2 regions of the Paenibacillus amylolyticus genome follow, and region 2 is predicted to be linked to the other one. Evidence: riboswitches for the same ligand, from Rfam matches in the RefSeq annotation. Region 2 holds a riboswitch; the other holds the start of a gene.
What was found. A riboswitch is a leader RNA that binds a small molecule or an ion and turns the genes downstream of it on or off. The one in region 2 is predicted to bind glycine.
Positions count from the first base shown of each region.

Region 1: linked by a shared signal. The riboswitch ahead of gcvT (glycine cleavage system aminomethyltransferase GcvT) and the one ahead of sdaAB (L-serine ammonia-lyase, iron-sulfur-dependent subunit beta) in region 2 are both predicted to bind glycine.

Region 1 covers NZ_CP145892.1:5,239,297-5,242,711, forward strand. The annotation lists gene gcvH (glycine cleavage system protein GcvH) at 301-693, opposite strand; glycine riboswitch at 1,037-1,159, shown strand; glycine riboswitch at 1,163-1,263, shown strand; gene gcvT (glycine cleavage system aminomethyltransferase GcvT) at 1,481-2,617, shown strand; gene gcvPA (aminomethyl-transferring glycine dehydrogenase subunit GcvPA) at 2,614-3,415, shown strand, end outside.
Region 2 covers NZ_CP145892.1:527,341-530,755, forward strand. The annotation lists gene V6668_RS02515 (collagen-like triple helix repeat-containing protein) at 1-1,202, shown strand, start outside; glycine riboswitch at 1,337-1,461, shown strand; glycine riboswitch at 1,466-1,601, shown strand; gene sdaAB (L-serine ammonia-lyase, iron-sulfur-dependent subunit beta) at 1,740-2,429, shown strand; gene sdaAA (L-serine ammonia-lyase, iron-sulfur-dependent, subunit alpha) at 2,419-3,357, shown strand.

The DNA.
Region 1 (3,415 bases), 2.2 Mb from region 2:
TGAACAATGATGACAACATTAGGTTATGTAATCGTTTTACTTGATGCATAATGGCTGAACCCATTGGTACACAAGGATTTTCTTGCCTATGACTTTTGTCATTTCCAGAATCATTTTCTAAACTATAGCTTGGTCCAATCAGGTGATTTACATCCACAATCTGCTTCATTCCACATTCAAAACCATTCTTGGAAAGCACAAAAAACCTGTGCAAGCATCCGGCTCACACAGGTCGAAACAATATGAAGCTCATATCATTTAATTATAAAATATATGTTAATAAGTACAAGTTCGTTGATACTATTCTTCCGTATGTTTCCGATACGCGTCTGCATTCATCAATGTAGACAATGCTGCTGTCAGATCTCCCTCAACACGGATCTCAATCATCCAGCCTTCCTCGTAAGGAGAGCTGTTCACAAGTTCAGGGGAGTCCTGCAACGAATCATTCACCGCAATGATTGAACCAGTGACGGGAGAGAACAAGTCCGACACCGTTTTGACCGATTCGATCGTTCCAATGCTGTCCTCTGCTTTTACATTGGTTTCAAGGTCAGGCAATTCCACAAACACAATGTCACCCAGCTGATGCTGCGCGAACTCGGTAATGCCAATACGTACAGTATCCTCCCCTACGGTTTGCACCCATTCGTGCTCTTCACTGTACAGGAAATCACTTTTCAATTCGCTCATCGATATCCGCCTCGCTTTTCATTAATGAGTACATGCGTTCTTTGACCTTAACCTTTTTCCCAGAACATAGCGTATGACATTTTTGAATCAAATGTCAAGATACCTCACAATTTATTTGCTGAACACCTCTAAATCCTGTAACCGGATTACACTCTTTCTTCATATACTGGTGAATATTAGAATAGTAAGCGTAGTCTTTTTAAATACACGAACAATAAAATAAAAAATAAATTAAATATTCGGTTTTAAATCATTATCTATGATATCGTTCTTGACATCAGTAGTGGATTCACGTTTTAATGAGAGGAGTAAATGTGTTTATTGGACTATGTTATACCCGCGGATGAATGTAAAGGGAGAGATTACCCGTGACACCCGATTCGGGATGTACATGAGGTAACGCCGAAGGAGTAAACCACCGATAAGCGGGGGTGAATCTCTCAGGCAAAAGGACTTTTACGGGACGCAACTCTGGAGAGCATCTATTCGCCCTGTGCGGGCGTTATGATCACCCAAGGGGAAACCTGCTGCGCAACGCAGCGGGGTAACTCTCAGGTACAAGGGACAGAGCCTTAGAATACAGCGTGCTACTTGGCATGCCGATTCTTTGGCCTGTCCTTTTCCTTTTTCCCAAAAAACGAAAAACAGGATGTAGAACGGCGCTGCCATAGCTGCCCTTACCATACTTATGTGATGAAAATATCTAGCTGAAAATTTAAAAACACCCTGGTTCATTGATCCACGATTGTATATCCGGCCGGCTGACGGCCCATGACGAGGTGATTTGATGTCCGATTTGCTTAGAACACCACTCTTCCCACTGTATCAGCAATACGAAGGCGTACGGTGCATTGATTTTGGAGGCTGGGAGCTTCCGGTACAATTTAGCGGAATCCAGAAAGAACATGAAGCAGTACGCGAGCGCGCGGGACTGTTCGATGTATCCCATATGGGCGAATTCACAGTACAGGGTGAGCAGGCTGAAGTTTTTTTGCAACAAATGATGACCAATGATGTGACCACGCTGGTTCCCGGTCAAGCCCAGTACACCCTGATGTGTTATCCAAATGGCGGTGTGGTGGATGATCTGCTCGTGTATAAGCTGGAAGATCAGCATTATATGCTTGTGGTTAACGCCTCCAACATCGACAAGGATTGGGCGTGGCTGCAAGAGCACTTGATCCCTGGCGTGAGCATGACCAATGATTCGGAGCAGACAGCGCTGCTCGCCTTGCAAGGTCCACTGGCTGTAGACATTATCGGGAAAGTTACAGATACGGATCTATCCTCGATTGAACCGTTTCGTTTTGTGCAGGATGCTGAAGTATGTGGAGTAAAATTACTGTTGTCCCGTACCGGTTATACCGGTGAAGATGGCTTTGAACTATATGTTCCTGCGGACCAGGCTGCTGTGGTCTGGAATGGATTAATGCAAGCCGGTGAAGGTCACGGACTCGTACCAACCGGACTTGGTGCCCGGGATACACTGCGCTTTGAAGCAAAGCTCCCTCTGTATGGACAGGAATTGTCGGCAACTATCTCTCCACTCGAAGCTGGCGTAGGTATGTTTGTGAAGCTGAATGCCGGACCTTTTATCGGACACGAAGCCTTGTTACAGCAAAAAACTGACGGGCCCGCCCGCAAACTGGTCGGCATCGAAGTGTTGGAGCGCGGTATTCCCCGCCCCCACTATCCGATTTACGCCGAAGGCGTACGGATTGGTGAAGTGACAACAGGTACGCAATCACCTACATTGAAACGTAATCTGGGGCTTGCCCTCATCGACAGCAAATACGCTGCGCTGGGAACCCCGCTTGAGATTGAGATCCGCGGCAAGAAATTAAGAGCCGAGGTCGTGAAGACCCCTTTTCATAAACGGACACGTACGTCGAAGACACCTACTCAAGGAGCTGATCAAGCATGAGCAAGCACCGTTACATTCCCATGACTGAGCAAGATCAGAGCGCCATGCTCGCAACCATCGGTGTAGATACGCTGGAGGATCTGTTTCAGGACATTCCAAAAGAGATACGTTATCAGGGCGAGCTGCCCTTATCCTCCAAACTTGATGAATATGCGCTGACACGTCACATGTCCAAACAAGCCGGCGCCAACGCCAATTTCGAAACACACGCCAGCTTCCTCGGCGCTGGCATATATGATCATCATGTTCCTTCCGTCATCAATCATGTCATTTCCCGTTCCGAGTTTTACACTGCCTACACACCTTATCAGCCTGAGATCAGCCAAGGTGAACTACAGGCCATTTTCGAATTTCAATCCTACATCTGTGAATTAACCGGTATGGCTGTAGCCAATGCCAGCATGTATGACGGCGCAACAGCTTTTGCGGAAGCCGGTAATCTCGCCGCAGCAGCAACACGTCGCAAACAGCTTATCGTATCCCGTACCGTTCATCCGGAAGCCCGTCAGGTATTGCAGGCATATGCGCACGGACTCCGTCTGGAGATTGTCGAGATTGGTTATAAGGATGGCGTCACTGATTGGGATGCCCTGCAAGCAGCCATATCCGACGATACCGCTGCTGTCATGATCCAGAGTCCGAACTTCTTTGGTGCCGTGGAAAATGTGAAGCAGGCTGCCGACCTCGTGCATGCGCACAAGGGCCTGCTCGTTGTAAGTGCCAACCCGCTATCGCTGGGTCTGCTGGAAGCCCCAGGCAAGCTGGGTGCCGACATCGTTGTAGGTGATGCGCAGCCCC
Region 2 (3,415 bases):
GCGCGACAGGACTTACAGGAACGACCGGAGTTACTGGGGCTACAGGTGCAACAGGCGTAACCGGAACAACCGGGACGTCCGGAGTAACGGGAGCAACGGGAGCGACCGGAGCCACAGGGGTTACAGGTGCAACAGGCGTAACCGGAACAACCGGGACAGCCGGAGTAACGGGAGCAACGGGAACGACCGGAGTCACTGGGGCTACAGGTGCGACGGGAACAACCGGGACGTCCGGAGTAACGGGAGCAACGGGAGCGACCGGAGTCACAGGGGTTACAGGTGCAACAGGCGTAACCGGAACAACCGGGACGTCCGGAGTAACGGGAGCAACGGGAGCAACGGGAGCGACCGGAGTCACAGGGGTTACAGGTGCAACAGGCGTAACCGGAACAACCGGGACGGCTGGTGTAACGGGAGCAACGGGAGCGACCGGAGTCACTGGGGCTACAGGTGCGACAGGTGCGACGGGAACAACCGGGACGGCTGGTGTAACGGGAGCAACGGGAGCGACCGGAGTCACTGGGGCTACAGGTGCTACAGGTGCGACGGGAACAACCGGGACGGCTGGTTTAACGGGAGCAACGGGAACGACCGGAGTCACTGGGGCTACAGGTGCGACAGGTGCGACGGGAACAACCGGGACGGCTGGTGTAACGGGAGCAACGGGAGCGACCGGAGTCACTGGGGCTACAGGTGCGACAGGTGCGACGGGAACAACCGGGACGGCTGGTGTAACGGGAGCAACGGGAGCGACCGGAGCCACTGGCGCAACAGGAGCTACTGGATCGACAGCAGCTTCTGCCCCTGCGGATTCTTCCTTGTTTGCTGATAGCCAGACCACGGCGTTAGGTCTTTCATTAGTAGCCGAAACGACGATTCAGACACTTAATGTACCTGTAGTGGCAGGTCAACGCGTGAAAATCGATAATAGTACACAAGTAGCAATAGTTGTAGGGGCTAACTGGAGTATTGCGTATAACATTAATCTGAGACGTAATGGAGTTTTAATTAATCAATTGCAGCTCTCACGAAGCGGTAATGCTTCGGGAACGTTGAGGTTTCTTTCCTCCAACACTTACGTGGATACATCCCCGGCTACAACGACTAATGCATACACGATAAGTATCCAATTTACGACAACTAGCAACGTCACGAGTGCCTCAGCGGAAGTGAGAAATATTAATGCTATTCGTTTCAGTTAAAATAGACATCGAACTTATGATAATTACACGTTACTTTTGTTGACATATATGATGTTGTACATTACTCTATGGGTATACTTGATCAAAAATTTAGAAATATACCAATTCGAATCGAATTAAGATAATACAGCGGATGATAACGAGCGGGAGAGACCTGAGTTAGCCGAGCAATATGGCTAGTGTTCAGGCACCGAAGGAGCAAGCTGCTGCGCACCCGGCGCAGTGGTTAATCTCTCAGGTAAATGTACCATCGTTGGACGCAACTCTGGAGAGTGCGCGAACTGCGCCACCCAAGGGGTATATGATCAGTCAGACCGGTGAACTTGTCTGTAATCGCAGGCAATGCACCTTGTCGTGAGACACTGCTGATCGTGAAACTCTCAGGTATCGAGGACAGAGAGAGGGCCTGGGCCTTCTTCTGTCCTTTTTTGATGTCATCATATCCAAAATAAGGGACATTGTGGATGGAACTCCGGGATCGAAATGACGAATACATTTTACAAATATGAATCATGATTAATAATGGAGGGTTACAAGGTGCGATTTAAAGATGTTTTCTCAATTATTGGTCCGTCGATGACGGGGCCTTCAAGTTCACATACAGCTGGAGCGGCAAGGTTAGGGAGAATTGCTCGACAGTGGCTAGGATGTACGCCAGATCGTGCTCGGCTGACGCTGTACGGTTCATTTGCAGATACGTATCAGGGGCACGGAACAGATCTGGCACTGATCGGCGGTCTGCTGGATTATGTCACAGACGATCCGCGTATCCCGGATGCAGAGCAATACGCAGAGGAAGCGGGTATGGAGGTTGAGTTTTATACAAGCGGTCTGCCTGCTCCTCATCCAAATACGGTCAAAATTGAGTTGTGGCATGGAGAACGTGCCTGCTCCTTAATCGGTGCATCCATTGGTGGTGGAAGCGTATCCGTGCATTCGATGAATGATTTTCGTGTTCAGATTAGTGGTGAGTTCCCAACACTCGTTCTGCGACATGCGGACAAAGCAGGGGTGCTTGCATCGGTAACGTCCACGATAAGTTCATCCGGGGTTAACATCGGGTATATGCAGGTGGACCGGAAAGCCCGTGATGGCGAAGCACTTACCGCGATGGAAATGGATGGTGTGCCTAATCCTGATATGCTCAAGCGTCTAAGGGAGCTCGATCATGTATTGGACATTCGTGTCATTGATTTGAAGAGAGGAGTTGATTCGGATGCGGTTTAAACATTTGCACGAACTGAATACGATCTGTACAGCAGAATCCAAAACCATTGCTCAGCTGATGATCGAGGAGCAGGTTCAGGAGACCAATACACCGGAAGCGGATGTTGTGAAGCAGATGTCTGAATATTATCAGGTGATGAAGGAAGCGGTACGCAAAGGGTTAACGGAAGATACGACATCACGCAGTGGATTAACAGGTGGAGACGGCAAAAAAATGGCTGAGTACATTCGCAAGGGCGAGACTTGTTCAGGAGATGCTTCCGCACTTGCCATGGCGTATGCCCTGTGTGTATCTGAAGTGAATGCCTCCATGGGCCGGATCGTGGCAACACCAACAGCCGGTTCCTGCGGCATTATCCCGGGTGTTTTTATCAGTTCACAGGAGCGATTTGGCTGGACGGACGAACATTTGGTGAACGGGTTGTTCTGTGCGGGAGCGATTGGTTATGTTATCGCCAACAATTCATTTATCTCCGGCGCCGAGGGTGGCTGTCAGGCGGAAGTGGGTTCCGCGATCGGCATGGCTGCGGGTGCCATGGTTGAACTGCGTGGAGGTACACCGGAACAGGTCGTTCATGCCGTTGGTTTGGCGTTAAAGAATACACTGGGCCTTATCTGCGATCCGGTCGCAGGCCTTGTTGAAATCCCGTGCATCGTCCGTAATGGACTGGGTGCAGTTACGGCGCTGGCTGCGGCTGACATGGCCCTGGCCGGAGTGCGTAGTGCCATTCCGTCAGACGAAGTCATCGATGTCATGCTGGAAGTAGGCAGTGCAATGCCGAGCCGCCATCGGGAGACAGCCCAAGGTGGACTGGCCCAGACGCCAACCGGCCGCAAAATGATGCAAAAGCTGGCTAAACCGAAGGCAAAGCGTGCAGAGCCTGAGACGGAGTCGTCTACTGAAAATGATGCAGAACCTAAGGCGTAATAGGATTGATATGAAAAGCCGGTACAAATCTTCCTGGTGGTATTATCCCCTTTAAGTA